DNA from 4 places in the Mesorhizobium sp. A556 genome. Region 1 is predicted to be linked to each of the others. Evidence: riboswitches for the same ligand, from Rfam matches in the RefSeq annotation. Region 1 holds a riboswitch; each other region holds the start of a gene.
What was found. A riboswitch is a leader RNA that binds a small molecule or an ion and turns the genes downstream of it on or off. The one in region 1 is predicted to bind cobalamin.
Positions count from the first base shown of each region.

Region 2: linked by a shared signal. The riboswitch ahead of ACX3P0_RS09415 (aromatic ring-hydroxylating oxygenase subunit alpha) and the one ahead of ACX3P0_RS06430 (CbtB domain-containing protein) in region 1 are both predicted to bind cobalamin.
Region 3: linked by a shared signal. The riboswitch ahead of ACX3P0_RS02285 (DUF1636 family protein) and the one ahead of ACX3P0_RS06430 (CbtB domain-containing protein) in region 1 are both predicted to bind cobalamin.
Region 4: linked by a shared signal. The riboswitch ahead of ACX3P0_RS17975 (TonB-dependent receptor plug domain-containing protein) and the one ahead of ACX3P0_RS06430 (CbtB domain-containing protein) in region 1 are both predicted to bind cobalamin.

Region 1 is NZ_JBTMXA010000002.1:387,258-395,032, reverse strand. It holds gene ACX3P0_RS06475 (ABC transporter permease) at 1-56, opposite strand, end outside; gene ACX3P0_RS06470 (hypothetical protein) at 84-548, shown strand; gene ACX3P0_RS06465 (endonuclease/exonuclease/phosphatase family protein) at 1,039-2,154, shown strand; gene ACX3P0_RS06460 (hypothetical protein) at 2,183-2,362, shown strand; gene ACX3P0_RS06455 (hypothetical protein) at 2,352-2,693, shown strand; tRNA gene ACX3P0_RS06450 (tRNA-Ser) at 2,761-2,851, opposite strand; gene ACX3P0_RS06445 (porin) at 3,349-4,434, shown strand; gene ACX3P0_RS06440 (pyridoxal phosphate-dependent aminotransferase) at 4,582-5,691, shown strand; gene ACX3P0_RS06435 (histidine phosphatase family protein) at 5,688-6,254, opposite strand; adenosylcobalamin (AdoCbl) riboswitch at 6,376-6,531, shown strand; gene ACX3P0_RS06430 (CbtB domain-containing protein) at 6,535-6,744, shown strand; gene ACX3P0_RS06425 (CbtA family protein) at 6,757-7,509, shown strand; gene ACX3P0_RS06420 (hypothetical protein) at 7,515-7,775, shown strand, end outside.
Region 2 is NZ_JBTMXA010000003.1:198,863-206,637, forward strand. It holds gene ACX3P0_RS09400 (M3 family metallopeptidase) at 1-1,431, shown strand, start outside; gene ACX3P0_RS09405 (TetR/AcrR family transcriptional regulator) at 1,485-2,099, opposite strand; gene ACX3P0_RS09410 (MFS transporter) at 2,171-3,454, shown strand; cobalamin riboswitch at 3,544-3,746, shown strand; gene ACX3P0_RS09415 (aromatic ring-hydroxylating oxygenase subunit alpha) at 3,867-5,114, shown strand; gene ACX3P0_RS09420 (FAD-binding oxidoreductase) at 5,125-6,234, shown strand; gene ACX3P0_RS09425 (DUF2312 domain-containing protein) at 6,311-6,571, opposite strand; gene pyc (pyruvate carboxylase) at 6,672-7,775, opposite strand, start outside.
Region 3 is NZ_JBTMXA010000001.1:471,291-479,065, reverse strand. It holds gene nuoF (NADH-quinone oxidoreductase subunit NuoF) at 1-378, opposite strand, end outside; gene ACX3P0_RS02315 (NADH-quinone oxidoreductase subunit E) at 389-1,630, opposite strand; gene ACX3P0_RS02310 (NADH-quinone oxidoreductase subunit D) at 1,630-2,820, opposite strand; gene ACX3P0_RS02305 (NADH-quinone oxidoreductase subunit C) at 2,829-3,434, opposite strand; gene ACX3P0_RS02300 (NuoB/complex I 20 kDa subunit family protein) at 3,439-4,020, opposite strand; gene ACX3P0_RS02295 (NADH-quinone oxidoreductase subunit A) at 4,011-4,376, opposite strand; gene ACX3P0_RS02290 (winged helix-turn-helix domain-containing protein) at 4,697-5,923, shown strand; cobalamin riboswitch at 5,926-6,127, shown strand; gene ACX3P0_RS02285 (DUF1636 family protein) at 6,152-6,577, shown strand; gene cobW (cobalamin biosynthesis protein CobW) at 6,580-7,611, shown strand; gene cobN (cobaltochelatase subunit CobN) at 7,628-7,775, shown strand, end outside.
Region 4 is NZ_JBTMXA010000009.1:151,422-159,196, forward strand. It holds gene ACX3P0_RS17975 (TonB-dependent receptor plug domain-containing protein) at 1-1,735, opposite strand, end outside; cobalamin riboswitch at 1,912-2,119, opposite strand; gene ACX3P0_RS17980 (adenosylcobinamide amidohydrolase) at 2,232-2,909, shown strand; gene ACX3P0_RS17985 (LacI family DNA-binding transcriptional regulator) at 2,926-3,951, opposite strand; gene ACX3P0_RS17990 (helix-turn-helix domain-containing protein) at 4,060-4,914, opposite strand; gene ACX3P0_RS17995 (phytanoyl-CoA dioxygenase family protein) at 5,045-5,983, shown strand; gene ACX3P0_RS18000 (inositol monophosphatase family protein) at 6,181-7,005, shown strand; gene ACX3P0_RS18005 (ABC transporter substrate-binding protein) at 7,057-7,775, shown strand, end outside.

The DNA of each region.
Region 1 (7,775 bases):
ACGATGCGGCCAGCCAGGAAGATTCCAGCCAGCGCGGCAAAGCACGAGCAGATCACATCACCGCCGCGACCGGCGGCGAGAGCATGTTCGGCGTAGCCAAGAATCTCTCCGACTACCTTTTCTTCTACCTCGGAGCGCGCCTGCACAGCCGGCTGGTGCTCAATCACCAGATTTACAGCACCAGTGCCGCGGTGAGCTTCGATGTCGGAATACTGCGACTTGAAGAGGAAGTCAGGAAAACGGGTGCCGAGACGGGCGAATTATGGGAGCGTGGATCAAGCTGGCCATCCTATGGCAATGTCGAAATCGCATGGTGCAATGAGCTGGTTGCCCAGATGAAGCTGTCCGCGAGTTCCCTGTTGCAGTTCGTTCCCGTGAAGACCGTGGTGCTGTCGTCCTATGCGCCGCAATCGGTCTGCAAGGTGATCTGCCGCCAACTGGAACGTGCCCTCCCCGGCATCACGGCGATCGCCGGCAATATCGAGCGTTCCCCCAAGGCCGTGGGCGCCGCCAGCCTGCCCTTCAACTCGCGCTTCGTGGTGCAATGAGGGATTGCGCTGCGCGCGGGAAGCAATGGGTTTCTCTCGCGCGGCCGGTGATCGCCGCTTGTTCCGTCACAGCCTTCAGCCCACGAACTTGCCAGTCGATTGAGACGACTCCTGGAACGGAAATCCAAGGACAGTAAGGAACATCATGACCAGGAGGATGGCTAGGCCGCGCAATCCGTCGAGTCCGGGTAATCGCCCATCGCCTCCGGCTGGGTTGCCGATGCTCGCGGTGCCTTTACCGTATCTCGACTCGATGTAGACAGCCATCAGCATAGTTCTGATGTGGATGGTTTCCTTCTCAAGTCCGTCGAAACACTACTGATTTTGTAAAACCGGAGCCGGTACGCCCAAAGTATATAGAAGGGCTTCCTTCCTAAGGGGGTGCATATTTCCTCAGCCGTATGACGTATCGTTACTCGACACTGTGTCTTGAAACGACCGTCGCATGCGGGCTGATCCCGCTCGCAACTCGACGCTAGCGGACAATTGGATGCTCAACTTTCTCGTCTTGCCGCTCGCTGCCTTGTCGTTCCTGGACTTCGCGGCCGGAAGCAGTTGGCTACCTGACGTAGCTTCATTTTTCCGGCCCTGGCTAAACGGCGTCTTGCTTATCTTTGCAATTGCAGCGTGGCGTCGCCTTACAGGTCGTTACGCGGTTTTGATGGCATGTTCCCTCATTCTCTACAGTGCCGGTACGCTTAGGTCGTTGAGCGACATGACTCTGGAACTTGCGGCGGGCGCTGCCGACGATGGTGTGTCTGCGGCCAACACAAGCCTGAAAGTGGTGACGTTCAACGTCTTGAGATCGAACATCAATTTCAAGAAATTCACCGAATATCTGAAAAATGTCTCTCCAGATGTCGCTGTGCTCCAGGAGGCGGAAGACGGATGGCCTGATGTTATAAAGGCGCACTTCCCATATATCCGGTCATCGGCAGATGTCGTGGTCGCCAGCCATTATCCATTCATGCTCGGTCAGGAACAATCAGATCTAGAACTGAGCAACAAACGCATTGTTCGAGCGGTTATACTGGTGCCGGTGGGCCTCACCTCGATATCGAAAGTGTCGATCTACGGTCTTCATGCCATGAATGCTCGCAACTACCAGGACTGGAAGGGGAGAAACGAGGCTTTCGACGAAGTCGCGGCGGCCATCAAAGCCGAGAAGCCGCACCGTCCCGTAATCATCGCGGGCGACCTGAACATGTCGTCCTGGTCGCTTCGTTTTTCTTCGCTTCTTTCCAGCACGGGCACGATAGCTGGATCGACTGACACTTTGTTTGCCGCGACCCGTTTCTTTTCTGGCCTTGGGCTCCCCGTTTGGTTCGGCGCACCCGTTGACCACATCCTTGTTCGTAAATGGATGAAAATCGAGCAACGAACCGTCGGTCCTCCACTAGGATCGGACCATGTGCCGGTGGCGGCTATCGTTTTGTTCGGCTCGAAAACTGAATGGCCTCATCAAGAGACCGGCAACTTCTCTCGTGTGGACATGACAGGGGAAACACGTCACAAGACCGTCTCGACGTCCATCTCCCCGGCAGGGGCGGAGCGGCAATATGCCAACGACGCCAGCGGTCTAACGCAGCAGGGTTCTGACAGGTAGGAGGCCTTCGTGCACAGCCTGACCCCCTGTGTTGTCGACCTTCACGGCAGCGTTTCTTGCTTCGCTGGTGGAGGTCGTCGAAGCCTTTATCATCGTGCTGGCCGTAGGCGTCACACGCAGTTGGCGACCGGCATTGATCGGCGCGACGCTGGCGCTTGTGATCCTCGCGGGCCTCGTCCTTGCCTTCGGTCCGCCCGATGCAGTGTGAACGTAGCATTGATGCTGGCAACTGCCTTCTGCGCCCGGTCGTCATCCTCAAGTTCGGCTCGATAGTGCGCCTTCGCGGCGGTCGTGAGCGTCGGCCTGTCAGCGGCGAGCGTTTCCTTGGCTTCCTCGATCTTGGCGAGAAATCCGGCAATAACGCCGTGCGCCAAGCGTTCGGCTGCCTTTTTGTCAACCGGAAGCGATCCGACAAGTTCGCGTTTCCCGACGATTGGGCGCAATTCTTCCGGCACGGTAACGTGAACGACATACCACCCGCGAACGAATTTGACGTATTTCATGCTCCGGCCCGCCCTGTTTTGCAGCAAACTTTGTAGCAGGGTTTGGGCTGAAAGCCTTGCAACGCAAGGGTTTTCTTTTGGAATCAAGGCGATAAAAGGTGAATGGCGGAGAGGATGGGATTCGAACCCACGAGAAGCTTTTGACCTCTACTCCCTTAGCAGGGGAGCGCCTTCGACCACTCGGCCACCTCTCCGTTGCGGCGCTGGATAGAGAAAAGCCGGGACACAATCAATGACCATCCCTCTTATAATTGCAAATTGCTGGAAATTCATCGTTGCCTGACACATTAACAGGCCTGCGCGGCGGTCCGGCGGGCCGCAATCGATCCGCATGAAGCCGGTAAAAGACGATTCCTGCCGAATCCACTGGCAGCAGGCGATTCTCGCCGTCCGACGCCGCTTCAGGCCGGATTTCGACCCGCGCAAGGGGCCACACGGCCTCAACGGTTAACAAGAGCTTTCGGCGAGGCCGCAAATCGTGTCATTTGTGCAACATCGGCAATCGATGGCATCCCGCCGACGCTTTCGCGACGTGATCGTGGTTGAACGCCACCGACCGATCGGTAATGTCGGGAAAGAGGAAGCGGCGCGGTGCGCATCTTTTTCGGTAATGAGGGGTGAAGCGGGGAACGCTGTCCTTCAGCAAAAATATACTCGGACCCATTTTTTAACTTTTGACTGGAGGTCAGAAATGAACATTAAGAGCCTTCTTTTCGGCTCCGCTGCGGCTCTCGTCGCAGTATCCGGTGCACGCGCCGCCGACGCTGTCGTCGTCGCCGAGCCGGAACCCGCTGAATACGTCCGCATCTGCGACGTTTACGGCGCTGGCTACTTCTACATTCCCGGAACCGAAACCTGCCTGCGCGTCGGCGGCTATGTCCGCGTCGACATCTCGGGCGGCGATGCCGGCTCGTTCGACGGCCGTGCCACGACCGACGTGATGGACGGCACCGCTCGCCGCTCCTACAATGTCCGGAGCCGCTTCGCGCTCCGTACCTGGACCGGCCAGGAAACCGAACTCGGCACGTTGAAGACCTACACCGAGACGCGTTTCAACTACACCAATGGCGTCAGCTCGACTTCGCTGAACTTCGCCTGGATCCAGCTCGGCGGCCTGCGCATCGGCGCTGACGAGTCGGTCTTCGACACTTTCCAGGGTTATGCCGGTAACGTCATCCAGGATACGCTGGTTCCTTACGGCGGCTTCGAAACCAACCTGATCAGCTACACGTTCGACAGCGGCAACGGCTTCTCGGCGATCGTCTCGGTCGAGCAGGGCAACAACGCCGACGGTAACGGCTTCGACGTCATCGACAGCTACGTTCCGCACGTGGTTGGCGGCGTGAAGTACACCGCTGGCTGGGGTGGCATCTCCGGTGTCGCAGCCTACAACAGCAACTGGGAAGAATGGTCCGGCAAGGTCCGTTTGGACGTGAACGCCACCGAGCAGCTGTCGCTGTTCATCATGGGCGGTTACGGTTCGGACGACAACGTCGCTCGTAACTTCTACAAGCCTTGGGGCGGCAACTGGGCTCTGTGGGGCGGTGGCTCGTACAAGCTCAACGAGAAGACTTCTTTGAACGCACAGGTTTCGTATGACGAAGACGAGACCCTCGCCATTGCCGCGAACGTCGCCTACGACATCGTTCCGGGCTTCAAAGTCACGGCCGAAGTCGACTACGTCAACGAAGGCGACAATGTCGCTGGTGCCGGCAGCTGGACTGGCGCAACCGACGATTCGATCGGTGGCATCATCCGCTTCCAGCGCTCGTTCTAAGACAGCGCTTTCTGTCTGAAGAAAAACCCGGCGGGCAACCGCCGGGTTTTTTCGTTTGAATCTGATGGTGCGCTGCCTGGGCGCAGGGTTGCGCGCTTCGAATGGCGGCTGTAGCTAGAAGAACACTTGCCTTAACGAGTATGCATCATGTCGAAACGCCCTCCCCTCAACGAAATCGTCGGCGCGCTTCCCGCAACGGTGCCCTTTGTCGGCCCCGAGGCGCAGCAACGGGAAAGCGGACGGGCATTTCGCGCCCGCATGGGGGCCAATGAGAGCAGTTTCGGGCCTTCACCGCGCGTCGTTTCCGGCATGGCCGCGGTTGCCGGCGATATGTGGATGTATGGCGACCCCGACAATTACGATCTCAAGCAGGCTGCGGCAGTCCATCACGGCGCCTCGCCAGAAAATATCGTCGTCGGAGAAGGCATTGACGGGCTGCTTGGCGTACTGGTCCATATGTATGTCGCGCCCGGTACGCCGGTGGTCACGTCGCTTGGCGCCTACCCGACCTTCAATTTCCACGTCGCGGCGGCCGGCGGACACTTGGTCGAAGTGCCCTATGAAGACGACCGCGAAAGCCTTGACGGGCTGCTTGCGGCGGTGCGGCGGGAAAACGCGCCGCTGGTCTATCTGTCCAACCCTGACAACCCGATGGGAAGTTTTTGGGATGCGGCGGAAATCATGCGCTTTATCGAGGCGCTGCCTGAAACCACGATGCTAATCCTGGACGAGGCCTATGGCGAGTTGGCGCCTGCCTCGGCGCTTCCGGCAATCGATATCGGGCGCACCAATGTCATCCGCATGCGCACCTTTTCAAAGGCTTACGGGCTGGCCGGCATCCGTTGCGGCTACGCCATCGGCGAGCGGCAGGTCATTGCCGACTTCGAGAAAATCCGCAACCACTACGGCGTCAGCCGCATGGCGCAGATTGCCGGCGTCGAGGCACTGGCCGACCAGGACTGGCTGCAAGACGTCGTGGCGCGGGTCGATGCCGGTCGCCGGAGAATTGCGGCAATCGCCGAGGCGAACGGATTGAAGCCGCTGCCTTCGGCCACCAATTTCGTCGCCATCGACTGCGGCCGCGACGGCGATTTCGCGCTCAAGGTGCTGAAAGGATTTTTGGCGCGCGACGTGTTCATTCGCAAGCCCATGGCGCCGGTGCTCAACCGATGCATCCGGGTCAGCGTCGGCCTCGACCATGAGATCGATATTTTCGCCGAGGAACTGTCCGGCGTGCTCGCGGCCGTGCGCGGCTAACGCTTTTTTGCCTTCGCCGGCATGACGCCGCTGGCGCGTAGCGCCCATCTGCGTCCGTCGGTGCGAAATTCAGCGACGCTCAGCGGCTCGCAATCGATGCGCCAGAACGATTCGAGCGGCGCGCCCAGCACATGAAGCACAGCCACGCGGACGACGGCCGGATGCGTCACAGCAATCGTATGGCCGCGCTCGCCGAGCAGCGCGTCCATCAAGGCGGCTATGCGAGCCGACAGTTCGGCGATCGCCTCGCCGCCATGCGGAGCCGCGGCAGGAACGGCCAACCAGGCCGCGATATTTTCTGGCTGCTGCCCGGAAATCGCGGCCAGCGTCTTTCCGCTCCATGAGCCCATATCCTGATCGGCAAGTTCAGGGCGTTCAACCGCTTGCAAGCCAAGGGCTTGCGCCGTCTGCCTGGCGCGCAGCGCCGGCCCTGTCCAGACGCGGTCGGCGCGGCGCAATTGCGGGCCGAGCGTGTTGGCCATCGCCACTGCGCCTGCCTCGAGCGGCTCATCGAGCGGGAACGCGGCGTGGCGCGTGGCGGCGGTTGCGCCGCTGCAGATCATTGTCAGGCGTCCGGTCATCGAGGAATCGCATCGCGTTTCGTTGGCTCAGCATAGCACGACCGTGCCGGCCCGACGGCCCTTCACGCCCAACACCCTCGTTGACAGGGTAACCGGCGCTGACTACTGTCGCCATTGAAGCAATGTGAGTGGAAACCGGTGAAAGCCCGGTACGGTCGCGCCACTGTGATCGGCTAGCGTTTGAAGCGCGATGCCGAGAGTCAGGACTTCTTTCGTTGCTTCATGGCTCATCAACGGGACGCTGTATCCCAGGAGGCACACCATGTCCGACGCTACCTTCAATCCAGACATACGCCCGCTTCCGATCCCGCTTGGCGAGATCCTGCCTTGGGCGATCTTCGGCGGCCTGCTTTGCCTTCTCGCCGTCTATTTCGTCGGCTCCGAGGAAGGCGCGATGTCGCTTTTCCGTGGCATGTACATCCACGAATTCGTGCATGACGGACGCCACCTGCTCGGCTTTCCCTGCCACTAAGGGGGCTTTGACATGGTTGGTCGTCTTCTCCTTCGCGGGATGCTTGTCGGCATTTTCGCGGGTCTCCTGGCGTTCGGCTTTGCCCGGGTTTTCGGTGAACCCCAGATCGACCGCGCCATCGCGTTCGAAGAATTGATGGCGCAGGCATCCGGTGAAGCGCCGGATGAAGAAACCGAACTCGTTTCCCGCGCGACGCAGGCCGGCATCGGCCTGTTGACCGGTACCGTCGTCTATGGCGCGGCCCTTGGCGGGCTGTTCTCGCTGGTCTTTGCCTATGTCTTTGGGCGCATCGGCCGGTTCGGGCCGCGCGGCACCGCCGCCCTGATTGCGCTGGCGGGTTTCATCGCCATCGTGCTGATACCGCAGATCAAGTATCCAGCGACGCCGCCGGCCGTCGGCAACCCCGACACCATCGGGGTGCGAACGGAACTGTTCTTCATCATGATCGTCGTTTCGATCGCCACGCTGGTCGCGTCAATCGGCCTGGCAAGGCGCTTGTGGGCGCAATACGGAGCCTGGAACGCCTCGATCATCGCTGGAGCGGCTTTCCTTGCCGTCACCGTGGTCGCGCAATATGCCCTGCCCACCATCAATGACGTGCCGGAAAACTTCTCCGCAGACCTCCTGTGGCGTTTCCGTACTGCCTCGCTCGGGCTTCATGCCGTCTTGTGGACGGTAATCGGCCTCGCCTTCGGCGCAGTCGCCGAGCGTAATCTTGCCGGACGCGCGAACCACAAGATCGCGGCCCGCCCGGCCCTGCGCTAACCCACGTGTCGAAGTGTTTACCACGCTACACGGCGGCGTCCCTTGCGGGCGCCGCCGCGTTGCTTTTTGCGAGTGCTGGACCAGTTAGCGCCCATGGCGCTCGTTCGGAGGGGCCGACCAGCGGCATCTCGATCCCCGGCCTGTCTCATGGCCAGATGGCCGTCACCGCCGAATATCGCGGCGAAATTCTCGCGCTGGCCAAGCGGCAGGCGAAAACCGACCCGACCTTCCGGCGGCTGCTGACTTTCGCCGACGTCCAGTACAGC
Region 2 (7,775 bases), on a different contig from region 1:
ATGGCCGAAGCCGCCGAGATGCGTGGCCGCAAGGGTCGCTACGCGCTGACCTTGTCGCGCTCGCTCTACGAGCCTTTTTCGACCTTTTCCGAGCGCCGCGACCTGCGCGAGATCGCCTGGCGCGCCTTCACCATGCGCGGCCAGAACGGCGGCGCCAGCGACAACACCAATGTCGTGCGCGATCTTTTGCGCCTGCGCGCCGAAAAGGCGAAGCTGCTCGGCTATGCTTCTTACGCGGCGCTGAAGCTGGACGACACCATGGCCAAGACGCCGAAGGCCGTGCATGCGCTGCTCGATCCCGTCTGGAAAAAGGCACTGGAAAAAGCCGCCGCCGACCAGCAGGAGCTTAAGCGTCTGGCGGCGGAAGCGGGTAGCAACGACACGTTTTCGGCCTGGGACTGGCGCTTCTATCAGGAAAAGCTGCGCACTGAGAAATTCGCCTTCGACGAGGCGGAACTGAAACCTTATCTGCAACTCGACCGCGTTATCGCCGCCTGTTTCGACGTGGCGACAAGGCTGTTCGGCATCACTTTCGAGGAGAAGAACGGTATCGCCACCTGGCATCCAGACGTGCGGGCGTTTCTGGTGAAGAATGCGGACGGCTCCGAGCGCGGCGTATTCCTGGCGGATTATTTCGCGCGACCCTCGAAACGTTCCGGCGCATGGATGAGCGCGCTGCAGTCCGGCTACCGGCTCGGCGATGGCTCGCGCCCGGTCATCTACAACATCATGAACTTCGCCAAGCCGCCGAAGGGCGAGGCAGCGCTCCTGTCGGTGGACGAAGCCAGGACGCTGTTCCACGAATTCGGCCACGCGCTGCACGGCATGCTGACCGACGTGACATGGCCATCGGTTGCCGGCACCTCGGTGTCGCGCGATTTCGTTGAACTACCGTCGCAACTCTACGAACATTGGCTGACGGTTCCTGCCGTGCTGGAAAAGCACGCGCTGCATGTCGAGACCGGCAAGCCGATGCCGAAGGCACTGCTGGACAAGATGCTGGCGGCGCGCACCTTTGGCGCTGGCTTCGCTACAGTAGAATTCACCGCCTCGGCGCTGATCGACATGGCCTATCACGCACGCGCGGACGCGCCCGGCGAGCCGCTTCGTTTCGAAGCCGAAATGCTGGAAAAAATGGCGATGCCGGACACCATCGCCATGCGCCACCGCACCCCGCATTTCGGCCATGTCTTCGCCGGCGACGGCTATTCGGCAGGCTATTATTCCTACATGTGGTCGGAAGTGCTGGACGCCGACGCCTTTTCGGCCTTCGAGGAAATCGGCGACCCCTTCAACCCGGCGCTGGCCGAACGCTTGCGCAAAAACATCTACGCCGCCGGCGGCTCGAAAGACCCGGAAGAACTCTACACCGCCTTTCGCGGCAAGATGCCTTCGCCCGAAGCCATGATGGCCAAGCGCGGCCTGGTGTAGCTGGTGTAGCGCGTCTTTTGTTCTGCGGGCCGGCGACCGGAACTATCCCAACCCTAACCGGCCAGGCTCGCCCCGATCAGCAGGTCGGCATTCTTCGCCACCGATGCGGCCGGGCCGCCCTCTCCGAAAAGCTGGCCGGAGATATAGGCGCCTTCTATCAAAAGCAGCAGACCGTCGCCCAGCGTATCGGCATCTTGCGCGCCCATCGCGAGCGCCATGGCGCGCAGGCGGCGGCGCAGTTCCTTCTTGTTTTCCTCGCTGACGACGCGGGCCGGGTGGTCGTGTTCGGGATATTCCACCGCCGCGTTGGTCAGGCCGCAGCCGCGATAGCCGGGTCTTTGGGTTCGCTTGCCGATGCGGACGAAGAAGGCGCCGATCTGCGCGCGCGCGTCGCCCGGATGGGCTGCCACCGCCTCGTCGAAACGCGCCCAGAATTCGCCGTCGTAGTGCCTCAGATACGAAGCGGCGAGTTCGTCCTTGGAGGCGAAGCTGCGGTAGAGGCTGGGCTTGGTGACGCCCGCCGTCTTGACGATTTCCTCGACGCCGATCGCCCTTATGCCCTGCCGGTAGAACAGGTCGGACGCGGCAGTCATGATTTTTTCGGCAGCGCGCGGCACGTGGCCATCGCCATCCTTGATCCTTGCATCAATATTATTGGCGTCTGACATTCGCTGGCTCGCTTGACAATGTTACCGATCGGTACGAATAGTGGGCGCTCCGTAACGTACCGGTCAGTAACATGATAGCCCAACCCCGCATGCTTGGCCAGCGCTACGCGTTTGTCGTCGTCGCCGTCATCTTCTTCTGCTTGCTAATTGCGGCCGGCCTGCGTTCCGCGCCGGCGGTGATGATGCTGCCGCTGGAATCCGAGCTCGGCTGGGGCCGCGACGTGGTTTCGCTCGCCGCCGCCATCGGCATCTTCCTTTATGGCCTGGCCGGTCCGTTTGCCGCCGCCCTTATGGAACGCTTCGGCCTGCGCCTGATCCTGCTCGGGGCGCTTGCCCTGATGGCCGGTTCGACCGCCTCCAGCCTGCTGATGACCGAGCCGTGGCAGTTGGTCGCCAGTTGGGGCGTCTTTTCCGGGATCGGCTCGGGCGCCGTGGCGACCGTGCTCGGCGCCACCATCGTCAACCGCTGGTTCAAGACCAATCGCGGCCTGGTCATGGGGCTGATGTCCGCGTCGAGCGCCACTGGCATGCTGGTGTTCCTGCCGGTGCTGGCGATGCTGGCGCAGTGGGGCGGCTGGAGGCCGGTCGCCATGGCCGTCGCCATCGCCTGCGCCGCCTTGTTGCCGCTGGTCTGGCTTTTGGTGCCGGAGCGGCCCTCTTCCATCGGCCTCGTCCGCTTCGGCGCGGATGCCGACGACGTGCCGCCGGTATCGCCCGCCTCGCAGGGCAATTTCATCGCCCACACGCTCGGCACGCTGCGCCGTGCCGCGCGCACACGTGTGTTCTGGTATCTGTTCGCCACCTTTTTCGTCTGCGGTTTCACCACCAACGGGCTGGTCGGAACGCATCTCATCGCCTTTTGCGGCGACATGGGCATCCCCGAAGTAAAGGCGGCCGGCCTGCTGGCCTTGATGGGCGTGTTCGACCTCATCGGCACGACGCTGTCGGGCTGGCTGACCGACCGCTTCGACCCGCGAAAACTGCTCGGCATGTATTACGGCATTCGCGGCCTGTCGCTGATCTACCTGCCCATGTCGGGCTTTTCCGGCACGGCGCTGACCATCTTCGCCGTGCTCTACGGCCTCGACTGGATCGCCACCGTGCCGCCGACGCTGCGCCTGTCCAACGAAGCCTTCGGCGATCGCTCCGGCCCGATCGTCTTTGGCTGGATCGTCGCCGGCCACCAGGTCGGGGCGGCAACCGCCGCCTTTTTCGGCGGCGCGCTGCGCGAAATGCAGGGCAATTACGAACTGGCGTTCCAGATCGCGGGCATGACCGCCATCGTGGCCGCCTGCATCTCGCTGCTCATCGACACCAGCCGGCCGGCCTTTGAACCAGAAGGCCAGCCCGCCTGAGCGACGCGCCTGAACGACGCCTTTTTCGCCCTGTCGCCTTTGCGCTTTGGCGATGTCGCTTTCGTATGGCCGGACCCCATGTCCCGGTGATTAGATGGTGATGCTTAGGTGCCCGTTCGCGAAAGCCGGCGGGATAATTGGGAAGCCGGTTGGATGCCGGCGCTGCCCCCGCAACGGTAGCGGAGTTGAAAGTCTTGACAAAAACCACTGGGCGATAAGCCTGGGAAGGTGTCGAGACAGTCCGGGAGGACAACTCCGAAGCCCGGAAACCAGCCTCGAGCAAAGTGAACTCGACTGATCGCGGTGGGCGGTCAAGAGGCGAATTCTTGCGGACGGCAATCGGTGCCGGTGCGCAATCGTTCACCCCTGAAGTCACCACCAGTTCAGTCCTAGCATTTGCTGAGGGCAGGACATGGACACGAAGACCGAAATGCTGAAGCGGCTCGAGCGCCGCCGTCAGGGCTTCTCGCTGGAGCAACCCTTCTACACCGATCCCGATTATTTCAAGCTCGACATGGAACTGATCTGGTATCGCGACTGGCTTTTCGTCGGCCATGATTGCGAAGTGCCGAAGCCCGGCAATTATTTCACGCTGCAGATCGGCGACTATCCGGTGGTGCTGGTGCGGGACCAGAAGGGCAAGATCCATGCCCTGCACAATTCCTGCCGCCATCGCGGCAGCCGCGTCTGCCCGTCCGATAAGGGATCGGCAGCCAAGCTAGTCTGCCCCTACCACCAGTGGACCTATGAACTCGACGGCACCTTGTTGTTCGCCCGCGACATGGCGCAGGGCTTCGACAAGGCCGATTTCAGCCTGAAGCCGATCGCCTGCGAAAGCGTCGGCGGTTTCATCTTCATTTGCCTCGCTGAAAAGCCGGCCGATTTCGCCCCGATGCGGGCAATGATCGAGCCTTACCTGGCGCCGCACCGGCTGACCGAAGCGAAGGTCGCCTTCGAGAGCACCATCGTCGAGAAAGGCAACTGGAAGCTGGTCTGGGAAAACAACCGCGAGTGCTATCATTGCGCGGCGAACCACCCCGAACTGTGCAAGACCTTTCCCGAGGCCCCGACCGTCACCGGCGTCCAGGACGCCGACAGCGATCCGGAGATGCTGGCCCATTGGGCCAAATGCGAGGCCGCCAACCTGCCCAGCAAGTTCCGCATCGATCCCGCAGGCCAGTTCCGCGCCACCCGCGCGCCGCTGCTGCGCGATGCCGTCAGCTACACCATGACCGGCAAGCGGGCGGTGAAGAAGAACCTGTCCGACAGCGTCTCGACCGAGGGGATCGGCTCGCTGCTGCTCTATCATTATCCAACGACCTGGGACCACATCCTCGGCGACCATGCCGTCACCTTCCGCGTCCTGCCGATCAGCGCCACCGAAACGGCCGTGACCACGAAATGGCTCGTCCACAAGGATGCGGTCGAGGGCGTGGATTACGACCTCGCCGAACTCATCCATGTCTGGACCGTGACCAATGACGAGGATCGCCGCATCGTCGAGGAGAATGCCTTCGGCATCCAGTCGCCGGCCTACGAACCCGGTCCCTATTCGGAAGTGCACGAAGGCGGCGTCATCCAGTTCGTCAACTGGTACGCCGATTTTATCGGGCCAAGGCTGGCCGAGGGCGAGAAGCCGGCGTTGAAGAACGTCGCTTAGGGAGGCAGCCATGAACGCGGCAGTCAGCCTCTACAAGCATCTCGACGAGATGATACCGTGGAACGACCGGCTTCAGGTGCTGGAAGTGGTTGGCGTCATCGACGAGGCGCCGGACGTGAAGACCTTCACCTTCCGTTCGGACAACCAGACCTGGTTCCGCTACAAGCCGGGCCAGTTCATCACGCTGGAACTGCCGGTCGCGGACGCGCCGCTGATGCGCACCTATACGCTGTCGTCCTCGCCGTCGCGGCCGTTCTCGATCGCCGTGACGGTCAAGGCGCAGGCCGGCAGCGTCGGCACGCGCTGGATGTTCGACCATCTGAAGCCGGGCGAGCGGGTCAAGGCCTATGGCCCGTCCGGCGAGTTCTCGCTGCACAACCATCCTTCGGCCAAATATTTGTTCATCTCGGCCGGTTCCGGTATTACGCCGATGATGTCGATGCTGCGCTGGCTGAACGACTTTACCCCGCAGACTGATATTTCCTTCGTCAACTGCGCGCGCAGGCCCGAAGAGATCATCTTCCGCAAGGAACTGGAACTGCTCGGCATGCGCATGCCCGGCCTGTCGCTCGGCTTCATGATCGAGGAACGCTCGTCGCGCGAAAGCTGGTTCGGCCATATGGGCCGCATCGATGCGGTACGCCTGCCGATGCTGTCGCCCGATTTCCGCGAGCGCGAAGTGTTCTGTTGCGGGCCGGAACCCTTCATGCGCGCGGTCAGCCAGATGCTGGAAACCTCCGGTTTCGACATGGCGCACTATCATCAGGAAAGTTTTGGCGCACCGGCGATCGAGCCGGTGCCGGCACCCTTTGCCGATAGCCCGCAGCATGCGACGCCGGCGGGCGAGCCTGCACAAGCCGCCATCCCGATCCACTTTGCGCTCTCCGGCGTCGACGGCGAATGTCTCGCCGGCCAAACCGTTTTGCAGACGGCGCGCGCATCGGGCGTGCGTATTTCCGCCGCCTGCGAGTTCGGCCTGTGCGGCACCTGCAAGGTGAAGAAAATCTCCGGTGAGGTCGAGATGAGCCACAATGGCGGCATCCTCGAGCAGGAGATTGCCGACGGCTTCATTCTCGCCTGCTGCTCAAAGCCGCTCTCGCCGATCGAGATCGAGGCGTGACGATGGAATGACGCGATGACGCGTCCGGCTTCGCTGCCTGCTTCCAGGGCAATGCAGACGCGATCGACCGCAGCCGTTACGCCATGCCGAGAGCGGCCATGTACAGGTCGAGGATCGCTTCAGCTTCCGCACGTTCGTTCTGATCCTGCTTGCGCAGCCGGATGATCGTACGCACGGCCTTCGGCTCGAAGCCGGTGCCTTTCAGTTCCGCGTAGACTTCCTTGATGTCGTCGGCGATCGTCTTCTTCTCTTCTTCAAGGCGCTCGATGCGCTCGATGAAGGCGCGCAACTGGCCGGCGGCAACCGTCTGCGAGGAATCCGTTACGTCGTCGGCCATTCTCGTCTCTCCGTATGTGATCGCCGCGACTCGGAAGCCGCCGGGCAGGTTTTCAGCCGGTTCGATGCCCGACCGGCGCGGGCCGGTCAAGCGATTATCTTCACCCGTAGGTGACCAGAAGATCCTTGGCGTCGATCTGGTCGCCGGCCTTGACGAGCACTTCGGCGATGACACCGTCGCGCTCGGCATGCAGCGCCGTTTCCATCTTCATCGCCTCGATGGACAAAAGCACGTCGCCGGCCTTCACCGCCTGCCCCACGACCAGCGACACGCCCGAAACGACACCCGGCATCGGCGCGCCGACATGGGCGTCGTTGCCGGGTTCCGCCTTGCGCCGCGCCTTGGCGGCCGAGGCGCCATGCGCGCGATCCGCCACCTTCACCCGGCGCGGCTGGCCGTTCAGTTCGAAGAACACCGTCGCCAGGCCTTTTTCATCGACTTCGGCAATGCCGAGGCAGCGCACCACCAGGGTCTTGCCCTTTTCGATCTCGACGAAAATCTCGTCTTCGGGCTGCATGCCGTAGAAATAGGTCAACGTCGGCAGGACGCTGACCGGTCCGTAGATCTCCTGCGCGGCGGCAAAGTCCGAAAAGACCTTCGGATACATCAGCCACGATGCGAATTCCTGTTCGCTAAGGCTGCGCCCGACCTTTTCTTCAACCTCCTTGCGGCTGGCTTCGAGGTCGGCGGCTTTCAGCAGCGAGCCGGGGCGCACGGTATAAGGCTTGTCGCCCTTCAACGCCTTTTTCTGCAAGGCTGCCGGCCACCCGCCTGGCGACTGGCCGAGATCGCCGCGCAGCATGGACACGACCGAGTCCGGGAAGGCGATGTCGCGCGCCGGATTTTGCACATCGTCGACGGAAAGCTCCTGGCTGACCATCATCAGCGCCATGTCACCGACCACCTTGGACGACGGCGTCACCTTGACGATATCGCCCAGCATCAAATTGACGTCGTGATAGGTCTGCGCGACCGCATGCCAGCGCGTCTCCAGCCCGAGCGAGCGCGCCTGCTCCTTGAGGTTGGTGAACTGGCCGCCCGGCATTTCATGCAAATAGACCTCGGAGGCCGGCCCCTTGAGATCGTTTTCGAAAGCGGAATACTGATTGCGCACCGCCTCCCAATAGAAGGAAATCTTCCTTATCCATTGCGTATCGAGGCCCGGATCGCGCGCGCTTCCCTTCAGGGCTTCTACGATCGAGCC
Region 3 (7,775 bases), on a different contig from region 1:
GCGCACATAAATGTAGGCGGCAACCGCGCCCATCGCGAAACCGGCGAGCAGGCAGCCTTCGACCAGCGTGTGCGGATCGTGGCGCAATATATCGCGGTCCTTGCAGGTGCCGGGTTCGGATTCGTCGGCATTGACGACAAGGTAGCTCGGGCGGCCGTCGCTCTGCTTGGGCATGAACGACCATTTGAGACCGGTCGGAAAGCCCGCCCCGCCGCGCCCGCGCAGGCCGGACGCCTTCATCTCGTTGACGATCCACTCGCGGCCCTTGGCGATGATGCCGGGGGTATTGTCCCATGCGCCACGCGCCATCGCGCCGGCCAGCGACGTGTCGAACCGGCCGTAGATATTGGTGAAGATGCGGTCTTTGTCCTGAAGCATTTTTCGTCCCTCAGACCGGCTTCTTGCCGAAGACGCGGATGTATTCGGCGACGCCGCCCTTGGCGAGCGCCTTGGCCTGCTTCACCCAATCCTCGCGCTCGACCCGGCCATGGAAATTGAGATAGCCGTCGACCCAGTCGCGTTCGGCCTTCTTCCAAGAAGCGACCTGCGCGAAAGTGAAGATACCAAGCGAATGCAAAATGCCTTCGTTCTTCGCCCCTACGCCGGAAATGAGCTTGAGGTCGTCCGCTGCCGCCGGCTTGGCGATGGCGGCGGGGCGATCCTTGTGTTCCAACGAAGGCTTAGCTGCAGGACCTTTCGTGCCGGCGACGTCGACGGCTACGCGCTTGAGTGTCTGTGGCGATTGATACGCGCCCTTCGGCGCCGCAGTCACCTTCAGCCCGGTACGCTGCTTGCCTTCGACGGCCTCGACAGCCGGCTCGGCCTTGTTGGCCTGTTTGGCGCTGAAAGTCGGCGAAGGCGACTTCGTCTCAGCGGCGGGTGCGGGCTTGGCCGGCGTTTTCAGTGCGGGATTGGTCTCCGCCTTGTCGGTCGCGGGCTTGGCGGCATCTGAAGGCGGAATTTTCGCGGCCTTGGAAGCAGCCTTTGCTTCCCTGTCGCGCGTCGACTTCAGAATGGCCTTCTCGTCGGTCAACGAGGTGAGTCCGCCAAACGGCTCCGAATTCATGCGGCCGTTCTGCGGACCGGGCGTCACCGTATTGCCCTTGCCCGCTTCAAATGCATCGATAATTTCGGACAGCCGTTCCGGCGTCAAATCCTCATAGGCATCCTTGAAAATCATCACCATCGGCGCGTTGACGCAAGCGCCCGGGCATTCGACCTCTTCCCACGACAGCGTGCCGCTATCGTTGGTGTGGAACTGGTCATCGTGGATTTTGGAGCGACACACATCCATCAAGTCGCCCGAGCCGCGCAGCATGCAGGGCGTGGTGCCGCAGACCTGCACATGGGCGCGGGTGCCGACAGGATTCAGCTGGAACTGCGTGTAGAAGGTCGCTACTTCCAGCCCGCGGATAAAGGGCATGTCCAGCATGGTACAGACCGACTCGATGGCCGCCTTCGTGACCCAGCCTTCCTGCTCCTGCGCGATCATCAAAAGCGGAATGATCGCAGACTGCTCGCGGCCCTTCGGATACTTCTTGATCCACTGCTTCACGGCCACCGTATTCGCCTGGTCGAAGGCGAAGCTTGCTGGCTGGACGCTGGCTTCTGCTAGACGGCGCACACTCATTAGCGATCGACCTCACCAAACACGATATCGAGGGAGCCGAGGATCGCGGTGACGTCCGCCAGCATGTGGCCGCGGCAGAGGAAATCCATGGCCTGCAAATGGGCAAACCCCGGCGCGCGCAGCTTGCAGCGATAAGGCTTGTTGGTGCCGTCCGAGACAAGATAGACGCCAAACTCGCCCTTCGGCGCCTCGACGGCCGCATAGACCTCGCCCGCCGGCACCTTGTAGCCCTCGGTGTAAAGCTTGAAGTGATGGATGAGCGCTTCCATCGAGCGCTTCATCGCGGCCCGCTTCGGCGGCACCACCTTGCCGTCGAGATTGGATACCGGCCCGGTGCCGTCCTTGCCAAGCAACCGGTCCACGCACTGGCGCATGATCCGCGCCGACTGGCGCATTTCTTCCATGCGGATCAGGTAACGGTCGAAACAGTCGCCGTTCTTGCCGACGGGGATGTCGAATTCCATCTCGTCATAGCATTCGTAGGGCTGCGACTTGCGTAAATCCCATGCGGCGCCCGAGCCGCGCACCATGACGCCGGAAAAGCCCCAGGCCCAGGCATCTTCCAGCGAAACGACACCGATGTCGGCATTGCGCTGCTTGAAGATACGGTTCGGCGTCAAAAGCACGTCAAGATCGTCGACGGACTTCAGGAACGGATCGATCCAGCGGCCGATGTCCTCGATCAGTTGCTCAGGCAGATCCTGATGCACGCCGCCTGGCCGGAAATACGCGGCATGCATGCGCGAGCCGGAAGCGCGCTCGTAGAAAACCATCAGCTTTTCGCGCTCGACGAAGCCCCACAGCGGCGGCGTCAGCGCACCGACGTCCATGGCCTGCGTCGTCACGTTGAGCAGGTGCGACATGATGCGGCCGATCTCGGAAAAGAGAACTCGGATCAGTTGCCCGCGCTTCGGCACCTCGATACCGAGCAGGCGCTCGACGGCGAGCGCGAACGCATGCTCCTGATTCATCGGCGCGCAATAATCGAGCCGGTCGAGATAGGGCACAGCCTGGAGATAGGTCTTGTGCTCCATCAGCTTTTCGGTGCCGCGATGCAGCAGTCCGATATGCGGATCGACACGGTCCACGACCTCGCCGTCCAGTTCGAGCACAAGGCGCAAAACGCCGTGGGCCGCCGGATGCTGCGGGCCGAAGTTGATGTTGAAATTACGTACCGACGTTTCGGCCATAGTTTGCCTCAGTTCGCCTTGGCTTTCTCGTCGCCCGGCAGCACGTAGTCCGTGCCTTCCCATGGCGAGAGAAAATCAAAATTGCGGAATTCCTGCTTCAATTCCACCGGCTCGTAGATGACGCGCTTGGCCTCGTCGTCATAGCGCACCTCGACAAAGCCGGTCAGCGGAAAATCCTTGCGCAGCGGGTGCCCTTCGAAACCGTAATCGGTAAGGATGCGCCGCAAATCCGGGTGACCGGAAAACAGGATGCCGTAAAGATCGTAAGTCTCGCGTTCGAACCAGTCGGCGCCAACAAATACGCCGGTAATCGACGGCACCAGCGTATCCTCATTCGCCAAAACCTTGATGCGAATGCGATGGTTCAAATGCGGCGACAAGAAGTGGTAAACCACCTCGAAACGGTCAGGGCGCGATGGGTAATCCGCCCCGCAAACATCGATGATGGATATGAACCGGCATTTCGGATCGTCGCGCAGGAAAGTCGCCACATGGACGATGTCGGCGGCCTTCACCGTCAGCGTCAGGTCGCCATAGGCGACGACGCTTTCGAGGACGTCCGCACCGACGGTTGCCGCGATATGATCCGCCAGGTCGTAAAGTAGGTCGCTCATGCGCTCACCGTTCGATCGTGCCGGTACGGCGGATTTTCTTCTGCAGCAGAAGAAGGCCGTACATCAACGCTTCCGCACTGGGCGGACAGCCGGGCACATAAATATCCACGGGCACGATGCGGTCGCATCCGCGCACCACCGAATAGGAATAATGATAATAGCCGCCGCCATTGGCGCAGGAACCCATGGAGATGACGTAGCGTGGCTCCGGCATCTGGTCGTAAACCTTGCGCAGCGCCGGCGCCATCTTGTTGGTCAGCGTGCCCGCCACGATCATCACGTCCGACTGGCGCGGCGATGCGCGCGGCGCGATTCCGAAACGCTCGCTGTCATAGCGCGGCATGGCGGAGTGGATCATTTCCACCGCGCAGCAGGCCAGGCCGAAGGTCATATACATCAGCGAGCCCGTGCGCGCCCACGTAATCAATGCCTCGGTCGAGGTGACGAGAAAACCCTTGTCGGAAAGCTCGTCGTTGATGCCCAGGAAAAACGGATCGTCCGCGCCGACCGGCTTGCCCGTGTTCGGATCGAGAATACCCTTGGGACGCGGCGCGACCAGCGTGCCGGAACTGTCGTTCAATCCCATTCCAGCGCTCCCTTTTTCCACTCATAGGCGAAGCCGATGGTCAGCACCGCCAAAAACACCATCATCGACCAGAAGCCGAGCATGCCGATCTCGCCGAAGGAGACCGCCCATGGAAACAGGAAAGCCACCTCAAGATCGAAGATGATGAACAGGATCGACACCAGGTAAAAGCGGACGTCGAACTTCATGCGGGCATCGTCGAAGGAATTGAAGCCGCATTCATAGGCCGAAAGCTTTTCCGGATCGGGGCTGCGGAAGGCCACCATGAACGGTACGGCCAGCAAGGCCAGACCGACAACCAGCGCCACGCCGATGAAAATGACGATGGGCAGGTATGAACTGATAAGCGCGTTCATGCTCCAACTTCCCGATGCGGCCAATCCGCCTTGATCTATAGCACCATTCTCGAACACGGAAACGCGACGCGCGTGCTGAACCGGTTTAGAGCCTATGCTGCAACGCGGCGAGGGTTAGCGCAGCACTCCGGGCGAAGCAAGTCAAACCTTGTTCAAAATACGGTATCGGAATGGCGTCGGTGGGTAAACTGGCCCGATTGGCGCGCGTTTGATTTCCTTCTTTTTTTACTCCACTTTTATCTCCTGACATTCCTGTACCGGATGCCTGTTACCATGCGTGGAATCACCGCCCCCAAGCTCAAGGATTGCCCGGAACCGGCATGAAGGAAAACATATCGCTCCGGCTCGCGCGCCGCATAGCGCTTGCTGCACAAGGCTTCTGTGACACGCGGCCAGCCGGCACGCCGGACCGCCGGCATTTTTCGCGCGTTTTGTCGCGGACCGGCCTGTTGCAGATCGATTCCGTCAGCGCCGTGATCCGCGCGCACTACATGCCGCTTTATTCCAGGCTCGGCCCCTACCCGCTTTCGCTGCTCGACAATGCTGCCATTTCACGAAAACGTGCAGTCTTCGAGTATTGGGCGCACGAAGCTTCCTACCTTCCGGTCGAAACCTGGCCGTTGATGCGCTGGCGCATGGCGCGGGCGGAGCGCGGCGACGGCATGTATGGCGGCCTCGCCAAATTCGGCCGCGAACGCGCCGCCTATATAGAAGACATTTTTCGCGAAATCGTGGCGCGCGGGCCGATTGCCGCATCCGAGCTTGACGGCCAGAAAGGTTCCGGCGGCTGGTGGGGTTGGAGCGAGGCTAAGCACGCCTTCGAATGGCTGTTCTGGGCCGGGCGCATCACCACCGCCTATCGGCGCGGCTTCGAGCGATTCTACGACCTGCCCGAACGCGTGCTGCCGCAGGCGGTCCTGGCCCTGCCCACGCCCTCGCCCGCCGACTCCCATCGCGAACTGCTGCGCATCTCGGCCCGCGCCCACGGCGTCGCCACCGCCAACTGTTTACGCGATTATTTTCGTCTCTCTCCTGCCGACATGAAGGGCCGGCTGGAAGAACTGGTCGATGAAGGCGAAATTCTGCCTGTCCGCGTCGAGGGCTGGAACAAGCCGGCCTATCTCCAGAAGGACGCCCGTATGCCGCGTAAGGTCGAGGCGCGCGCCATGCTCGCGCCTTTCGATCCGCTGGTGTTCGAGCGCTCGCGCGCCGAAAGCCTGTTCGACTTCCGCTACCGGATCGAAATCTACACGCCGGCCGAAAAGCGCCAGTATGGCTACTATGTGCTGCCTTTCCTGCTCGGCGATAAAATCGCTGCCCGCGTCGACCTCAAGGCCGACCGCCCGGCAAGCGTGCTGCGCGTCCACGCCGCCTACGCCGAAGCGACCGCACCCACAGACGCCGCCGCCCATCTTTTCGAGGAACTGAAGCAGATGCAGGGCTGGCTCGGCCTTGAACATATCGAAATCACGCCGGCCGGCGATCTCGGACCGGCGCTGGCCGACATCGCGCTGTCGCATCGACACGTTGACACGGCCTCTCACTAACGCCTAAATCCGCTCCAGACGGTCTCCTCTTTTCACAGGGAGGAGCGAAGAGGGAATGCGGTGCGCGACGAAAGTCGCAAATCCGCGGCTGTCCCCGCAACTGTAAGCGACGAGCCAAGGCCGAATGCCACTGGGATTTTCCTGGGAAGGCGGCCAAGGCGATGACCCGCGAGCCAGGAGACCTGCCGTCTGCGAGAAATAATCCGATAGCCTGGCGGGTTTCCGGGCATGGAGCAGGTCTTGAACCAGAACGGCAATTTTCCGGCTGAGTCCGCCGATATTCTATCCGGTATCGAGGCGACGATCATCGTCTGTTCATCGTGCCGCGACGAAACCGGCTCGGATGCCCGTCCCAGCGCAGGCGAGACGTTGGCGGAAAATACACGCCGCGCCGCTATCGACGAAAACATCCATATCCGCACCGTCGAATGCCTTGGCAACTGCAAGCGCCGCCTCAGCGCAGCCATCCTGCGCGACGGCTGCTGGAGCTATGTTTTCGGCGACCTGACCGTAACCAGCGGCCCCGATCTCGTCGCCGGCGCAAAACTCTTCGCCACGTCCAGCGACGGCCTCATCCCCTGGCGCGGCCGCCCCGATTCGCTGAAACGCGGCCTCGTCGCACGCATCCCTCCCCTTGCCACGCTGAAGGACTGACCATGACCGCATCCCGTGTTCCCTGCACCGTCATCACCGGCTTTCTCGGTTCGGGAAAAACCACGCTGGTTCGCCATTTGCTGGAGAACTCCAGCGGCAAGCGGCTGGCCCTCATCGTCAACGAATTCGGAGACATCGGCGTCGACGGCGATATTCTTAAAGGCTGCGGCATCGACACCTGCCCCGAGGAAAATATCGTCGAACTCGCCAATGGCTGCATCTGCTGCACGGTCGCCGACGATTTCGTGCCCGCGCTCGACCGTATCCTGTCGCTCCAGCCCCCTGTCGATCACATCCTGATCGAAACGTCCGGCCTTGCCCTGCCGAAACCGCTGGTTCAGGCATTCCAGTGGCCGACGGTCAAAAGTCGCGTCACTGTCGACGGTGTCATCGCCGTGGTCGATGGCGCAGCGCTCTCCGCCGGTCAGGTCGCTTCCGACATGGATGCGCTGGCCGCCCAGCGCGCCGCCGACCCGACGCTCGACCATGACGATCCGGTCGAGGAAGTGTTCGAGGATCAGGTCGCCTGCGCCGATCTCATCATCCTGTCCAAGAGCGATCTCATGGACGATGCCGCCATGGCGCGCGCCAACGACATCATCGCCAAGAGCCGTGCCCGCGCCGTCAAAACCCTGCCGGTCTCGCAAGGCAAGGTCGATCCGTCGGTGCTGCTCGGTCTCGGCCTCGCCGTCGAAGACGACATCGAAAACCGCTGGAGCCATCACGACGGCATGGGCGGTCATGAGCACGACGATTTCGATTCGATCATCATCGACATCCCCTCGATCGCGAACCCCGACGACCTCGCCAAGCGCGTCATCGCCGCCGCCGAACAGGAAAACGTGCTGCGCGTGAAAGGTTTTGTCGAAGTGTCCACCAAGCCGATGCGGCTTTTGCTGCAAGCGGTCGGCCCCCGCGTCACTCACTATTACGACCGCGTCTGGACGCCCGAAGACGACCGCCGCTCGCGCCTGGTGGTCATCGGCCTGAAAGGGTTGAACCGCCCCGTCATCGAGAAAATATTGATCGGATAAAGTCGGCGCGCCGCCCATGCACATTCTGACCACCACTTCCGCCTCGCTCGACGATCTCGCCGAGCCTGTCGATCTGCGGCAGACGCCGGCGGATGTGGTGGCGCTGTCCTTCACCGATAGTGATCTGGCCGGTCTGGCGGCTGCATGGCAGGCCGACGCGCAGC
Region 4 (7,775 bases), on a different contig from region 1:
GGTTGGCGGCGTCGGCATAGCGCGCCCTGCCATAGATGACGGCGGCCGAAAGCTCGAGTTTCGTCGTCGGCTTGTAGGTCAGCCCGGCGGTGGCGTTGAAGCGGTCGCCATAGGCAACGTATTTGCCATGCACGCCGGGGCTTTTGTTGAGCGGCTCGCGAATGTCGATGCCCAGCCGGCCGCTCCACTCGGCGTTGAATTCATGCGCCATGGTCGCCTCAAAACCGGTTATCTGCACCTGATCGATGTTGTCCGGGTGCCACGGCCCCCACGCGTCGTTGGGGTCGATGGGCGCCCAGTTGATCTGGTCTTTCACCTGCGTGCGATAGACCGCCATGTCGAGGCTTGTCTGGGTCGTGGCCTGCCAGTTCAAGCCGATTTCGTAGGACCGCGACCGCTCCGGCTTCAGGTCCGGGTTACCCGACAGATAGGGGTCGGGATAATAGAGGTCGTTGAAGGTCGGGGCGCGAAAGCCGGTGGCGTAGGAGGTGCGCGCCACCAGCCCGTCCGTCAGTTCGTAGCTTGCGCCGATATTGTAGGTGGTGGCGCTGCCGAATTGCTCGTCGTGATCGTAGCGCAGGCCGCTATCGACGGTAAGCGCCTCGTACTCGAACGAATATTGGCCGAAGACGCCCGTCAGGTCGCGTTCCGTCTTGGCATAAGCGACAGCGGAGATGGAACTGCCATCGACCGTATCGCGATAGGCTTCGACCCCGCCCGACAGCGTATGTTTCGCTTCACCGACCTCGAACGTTTTTTGCGTGGAGGCGAGAATGCCATAGCGCAGCGTGTCGAAATCGTCGCCTTTTTCGCTCGGCCCGAAGTTCGAGGCATAGTCGAGCGCGGTCATCAGTTCGACGGTGGACGACCAGCTATCGGAATGGTCGATACGCGCGCCGATACGGCCGGAGAAATTGCTGGTATCGGCCTCGTTCACCGGCTGGCGGTCGTATTGGTTGCGGCCACGCGCATAAAGCCCATCGGAATAGATGCGGCCCCAGTCCATGTCCTTCGACAGCGAGAAATTGAACGAGCCTTGCCGGAAACCGTCCTTGTCCGGCTCGTGCCCATAGGCGGAAGGCACGGTGAAGTCGTAGCCCTGCGTCCCCAGCACTTGGGCGCCGAAGGAATAGTTCGTGCCGTCTTCGCTCTGGCCTTGCAGATTGCCGGACAGATACCCACCCCAGGGATGTATGACGCCCACCGTGACCGTACCGCAGCTTTTGCTTCCGTCGGCGCAGATGCCGCCCTGCTTGGTGATGATGTTGATGATGCCGCCGATAGCGTCCGCGCCATATTGCGCGGAGTGACCGCCCTTGGCGATTTCGATGCGTTGGATCGAAGCCAGCGGGATGCCGGACAGGTTGACGGTTCCCGACGTTGCCGAGCCTGCGCGCACGCCATTGACGAGCACGAGCGTCTGCGCGGCGGTGGTTCCACGCAGCGAAATGCTCGAATCCGCGCCCATGCCGCCATTGGCGGTCACGGTGACGCCTGGATAGGCCTTCAACAGGGACAGCAGGTCGGAAGCCGCCGACTGCTTGATCTCTTCCTCGCTTACCACGGTCACCGATGACGTCGACCGTTCCAGCGACGATTCACGCCGCAAGGGCGTGGTGATGAGGATGCGGTCGAGCTTCGTTGCACCGGAAGCGTCCGTGCCTGCTTCCTGCGCCCCCGCGTGGCCTGTCAGCACCAGCGCCAACGCGCCGGCCACCCCGATTATCTTCTTCAATTCGACCCCCAGAACTTTGCAGGCGAAGCTGTTCGCCCCTGGCTCATTTCAAGCCGCGTTCTGGTTCCAGCGATTGGCGGGGTTGATCTTCCACCCCCTCGACCGTCCCGGCGCGCGGCAACACGTTATCGTGTCACCGCCACGGACGACCGCGCCTGAACACCCCTCGTGTTCGGGCATGGGTGACTGGAATGGCAGGTCTCCTGACTTCCGTGTCATTACCGGTCTTCCGCCTTCCCGAGCACGCGAGCGCGTTCAGTGGCCAATGGAAGAAGGCTCAACGGTTACAGTTGCGGGGGCAGTCTCGGTTTCGGCCGGTTTGCCGGCTTCACCGTGTTCCCTTTTAAACCACCTTGCGGCGGCACCAGTTCCAGCGCGGAAACTAGTCGGCGCGGGCAGGGGCGTCAATCGCTCAAGGGCCGAAGTTCCAAAACAATTCTGAAGGCTGCGCGCGGGCATCTTGCCGGCTGGCTTGAGCAATGAAAGAAGAGCCGGCATGAAAGCCTTTTCAGTTTCGTGCGCCAGCCCCATTCTCGTCGCGGAATTTGCCATTCCGCAGACCGTGCTGAGCTGGTCGCTTACCCGGCCGGGTTTCGTCACGGCACGCAAGGTCGCGTGGCTGCATGTTCGAAACGACGACCTGCCGCTGGGCGTCGATCCCGCCCGGTTGCTCGAAACGCGAATGGCGGCGGCAGGCCACGCGGATGCGGTCCACCTGATGACGTCGCGCTATGTGGAGCGCCATCATCTGGCAACGGCGGTATCCGGTGCCGCCACCGCGACCTGCCTTGCGACGGTCGGCCTGGGCAATGCCGCAAGGGTCGGCGCGCCGCCGCTGCTTGGCGCCGCCGTCGGCACCATCAACCTGCTCGCCCATGTCGACCGGCCGCTTTCTCAAGCGGCCCTGATCGAGGCGGTGTCGATCGCGACCGAGGCCCGGACCGCGGCCATCATCGATCTGGACTGGCGTCAGGGCGGCAAGCCCATCACCGGAACCGGGACCGATTGTATCGCCGTCGCAGCACCATCCATGGAAGGCGGCGAGAATTTTGCCGGGCTGCATACCGACATCGGCGCCGCGATCGGCCGCGCGGTGTATGACGCCGTCAGCCAGGGCGGCGCGCTCTGGGTCGAAGAAAGGCGGGAACTGATCTCGGTCGGGGTTCAGCCATAGGTAGTGTTGACGCGGTTCAGGTGGGGCCGGGCCTTACGGTTTCGCGCCAGACGATCGGTGCGGCAAAGGTCATGCGGCTGCTGGTATTGACGCCGTCTTGCGGCGACGAAACCAGTTCCGCCACATGCAAGGCTATGGCCTCGACCGGAGGGGCAAAAGTGGTGAGCCGATACGACGCCCAGCCGGCCTGTTCGATGTCGTCGAACCCGATGACGCAAAGGTCGCGCGGCACGTCCAGCTTGAATTCGTGGCGGGCGGTATCGAGAAAGCCGCAGGCGATCAGGTCCGTTACGCAAAAGGCCGCATCCGGGCGCATCTTGCCAGCAAACAATTGCCGCGCCCCCCGTACGCCCGTGTCGTAGGAGGTCCGGCCTTCCCGCCAGACGATAACATCCAGCCCATGGTTACGGGCCGCCGACACGAAGGCCTCTTCGCGCTTCAAGAGGCTCGGCGTTCCGGCCGCCGACGTTACCAGGGCGGGCCTTTTGCAGCCGGCGCGCACGAACGCATGAAGGGCTGCCTCCGCCGCCGCGGCACTGTCGACCTGAATGTTGTGCGGCCCGGAGAACCTGTCGTCCCGGTTGATCAGGATAAGACGCTGCCCGTTTTCAAGGCAACTGCGGATCAGCGATTGCGGCGGCGCTCCAGATAAGACGACCGTTGCATCGGCCCGGTAGTTGAATGTCTGCTTGAGGGCATGGTCTATGTCCTGGCTTGGGCCGGACGTGTTGAGGACCATGATAACCTTGCCCGCGTCGCGCAAATGCCGGGCCAACGCCTGCAGCATGCGCGCCTGATACGGCGTATCCGCTTCGGCAACCGCCAGACAGACGATGCCTGTGGAGGACCGCATCAGGCCGCGCGCCAGATGATTGACGTGATAGCCGAGTTGTTCGGCGGCCTGCATCACCCGTTCGCGCGTCTGGCTGGAGACGCTTGCTCCCGGCGTGAAGGTGCGCGATACCGCCGAACGCGAGACGCCCGCGAGTTCCGCGACCTGCTTGGCGCTTGAGAAGCTGTTTTGAGGCTTTGGAATTTTCAATTTCAGGCCATGGCCATGTGTCGGTCTCGATATTTTGCACACCATTGCAAACTCATCAATGAGCTTGATGGAAAGTCGGTGGATCTCGGGCCGATTGCAGGTACCAGCCTATCGGGAGAATGACGAGCGATACTCGCGGGGCGACATGCCGCGCAGCCGCCGGAACTGCCGGTTGAAATTGGCGAGCGATGCGTAGCCTACCTCGTCGGCGATATGCTGGATGGGCTGGTTCGTGCCTGAAAGGCGCGAGCACGCCTCGCCGATCCGCAGGCCGATCAGATAGTCCGAGATGCTCGCCTGCGTGTGCTTGCGGAACATGCGATGCAGGCCGGAGACGCTCAGCGAGGCAATCTCGGCCACTTCCGCCAGATGCAGCGGTTCAGGATAGTGCTGGTGGAGGTGCAGCAGGACGCGATCGATGCGCAGCCGGCTTCCTCCCACCGGCTGGGGCGCTCTGGTCGAGAGCGGCTGGCTGTCACCGGCATCCGCGATCCGCAAAAGAATGTCGAGGAGCCCCATGAGGCGTTGCGCCGGCGGTTGCGCATAGATCACCTGGAAATTTGCTGCAAGCGCTCTGCCTAGTCCGTTTCCAAAGGCCAATCCCGTCGAGGCGCCGGCGATGAGCCGTTCGATGGGCCGGAACTCAACGGTGCCGTCGATCAGGCCCTCGATCCATTCCTTCCGAAACCAGAAGACCAGCGCCATATGCGGCTCGGCCGGGTCGAGCTTTTCGCGGGAAGCCCATGTGTGCGGAAGATTGGGCCCGACGAGCACAAGGTCGCCATGGTCGTAATTGCCCACATGATCGCCGATGAAACGTTGCCCGCGCGAATTGAGCGTCAGGGTCAGTTCGAACTCGGGATGATGGTGCCACTGGAACGGAATGGCGTCGGGGAGCCGGCGGTTCAGCATGCTCCAGGACGCATCCGGCGGTACCGGCAAATGTTCCAGCAATGGTCGCATCGGGCACCAATCCGGTTTATCACGCCATAATAGTATCAGAACTTGCCAGTCTCCGGCAACATGGCGCGGCTTACGCGCGTATTCTGCCCTCATGTCCTGATATTCAGGGAGGCCAAGATGGGAGACCGACATGCAGACCGCTACCGCACTCAAGCGCGACAGCCATCCGACGACCGCCGCCACGATCCAGCTCAAGGATATCCAGAAGACCTTGCCGCTGCGTGTTCTGTCGCAGGCGGACTGGCAGCATTGGACGACGAAGGGATACGTCATCGTCCGGGGCGCGGTGCCTGCGGCCAATGTGGAGCGGCTTGCCGACCTGCTCTGGCAGTTTGACGAAAAGAACCCGGCGGACGCTTCCACCTGGTACGCGCCGCAGCGGCGCGACCACAAGATGAAGGAGCTGAACAATACGGGGATGCTGGAAATCTACAATCACCAGTACCTTTGGGACAACCGCATGGAACAGCGCGTCTATGATGTCTTCGTCGACATCTGGGACCGGGAGGACCTTTGGGTCACGATCGACCGCGCCAATCTCAATCCGCCCAAAAAGGTCAAGGGCAACCCCAACGGTTTCATTCACTGGGACGTGGACACCTCCATCCGGCCGCTGCCGATCGGCGTTCAAGGCGTGCTCAGCCTGCAGAAGCAGGACGGCGATGTCGGCGGCTTCCAGTGCGTCCCCTACCTCTTCGAGCATTTCGAGGAATGGGTGAAGACCCAGCCGGAAGACCGCGATCCGATGCATCCCGATATGACGGGGCAAAAAGCGGTCAATATCGACATGGAACCGGGCGACCTAATGATCTTCAACTCGCTGCTGGCTCACGGCGTCCGCCCTAACCATTCGGACAACCGGGTGCGCATGGCGCAATATGTGTCCATGCATCCGGCGGAATGGGAAGACGAGGCGGTGCGGCAGGAACGCATCCGGCTCTGGCGCGAACTGGATCACCCCAAGCGCGATGCTTTCCCGGGCGACCCTCGCGAGTGGGAAAAGCACAACGCCAAAACCGCGTCGCTCTCGCCCCTTGGCGAAAAACTGCTCGGTCTCACGCGCTGGTAGCGTGGTGCAAAGGTGGCCGCTCCGACCGCCTTTGCCTCGGATGATGTAGCGCCGTGGCCGAATTCCGGCCATGGCGAAAGCTCCGGTTCAGACAAAACGACAAGCCTGCCTATTGACACACCGGTCCGGATGAAACAGTTTTGCACACGAGTGCAAGACTGTTTGTGCATGGAGAGGCACCGGATGAACGCTGCGAGATGAATGCCACCGTCACTCAGCTGTCGGTTGCCGATCTGGACCGCCGCGAAGCGGTCTGCCGCGAATTGCTGGTGTCGGCCGGTCGCATCGCCATGGCAGGATTTGCGCAGTTTGGCGCGGGTGCAGCAGTCTCGTTGAAAGGCCCGCAGGATTTCCTGACCAGGACCGACGGTGAGGTCGAGGCGCATGTGCGCGGCGCTCTTGCGCAGGCGTTTCCTGATGACGGCTTTCTGGGCGAGGAGACCGGCGGTGTCGCGTCCTCGCGCATCTGGGTGGTCGATCCGATAGACGGCACGGCGAATTTCATGCGGGGCATTCCGCATTTCTGCATTTCCATCGCCTTTGTCGAAGACGGACGCGTGATGATTGGCGGCTTGGCTAATCCGGCAAATGGCGAGGTCTATTTCGCCAGGCGCGGGCAAGGCGCGAAGCGGAACGGCCAGGCGATCCACGTCGCTGCCACGCATGAATTTGAAAGGGCAACCGTCGAGTTCGGCTGGTCGCCCCGTATCCCCAACCAAGCCTATATCGACAAGGTCGCGGCATTGCTTTCGCTGGGCGCCAATGTGCGCCGTTCGGGGTCCGGGGCGCTGGGCCTCGCTTACGTCGCCGACGGTCGCACCGATGCCTATGGCGAGTTGCACATAAATTCGTGGGATTGCCTGGCGGGATTGCTGCTGGTTCGGGAGGCCGGCGGACGGGTCAACGCCTTTCTGGATGGCCAGGGCCTGATGCACGGCAACCCGGTGCTGGCGGCTGCTCCGGGCATAGCCGAAAGCGTCAGCGCTGCCCTTGGCATCCCCTTGGGCGCCCAAGAGGTTTGACGCGAGGTTTTGACAGCGACCGTAACGAAAACATCGAAGGGAGGAATAGCAATGAACAAGAACGAATTTGCCGGCCGACAGAGGTCCGGCCCATGGTTGGCGCTCGCAGCCGTGGTCGCTGTGTTCGGCGTTTCAGGCGAAGCCCGCGCGGCCGATCGTAATCTGGTCATGTATTGCGGCGTCGACGAAGCCTGGTGCCGCGCCATGGCGACGACCTACCAGAAGAATACCGGCGTCGACGTCGATATGACGCGCATGAGCGCCGGCGAAATCTACGCAAGACTGCGCGCCGAAAAGGAGAATCCACAGGCCGACATCTGGTGGGGTGGCACCGGCGACCCGCATCTGCAGGCGGCCGAAGAGGGGCTGTCGCAGGAATACAAGTCGCCGCAGCTCGCGAACCTGCGCGACTGGGCGCAAAAACAGGCCGAACGCTCCAAATACCGCACCGTCGGCATTTATCTTGGCGCACTCGGCTACGGCTACAATGAAGACGATCTCAAGCAGCGCAACCTGACGGCCCCGAGCTGCTGGGCCGACCTGATCAAGCCGGAGTTCGAGGGCGAAGTCGAAATGGCCGATCCCAATTCGTCGGGAACCGCCTGGACGATGCTGGCCACGATGGTCCAGTTGATGGGCGAGGACAAGGGGTTCGACTATTTCAAGCAGCTTAACAAGAACATGGCCGAATATACCAAGGCGGGTGCTGCTCCCGCATTGGCCGTCGGCAAGGGCGAGACGCTGGTCGGCATCGCTTTCCAGCACGATGT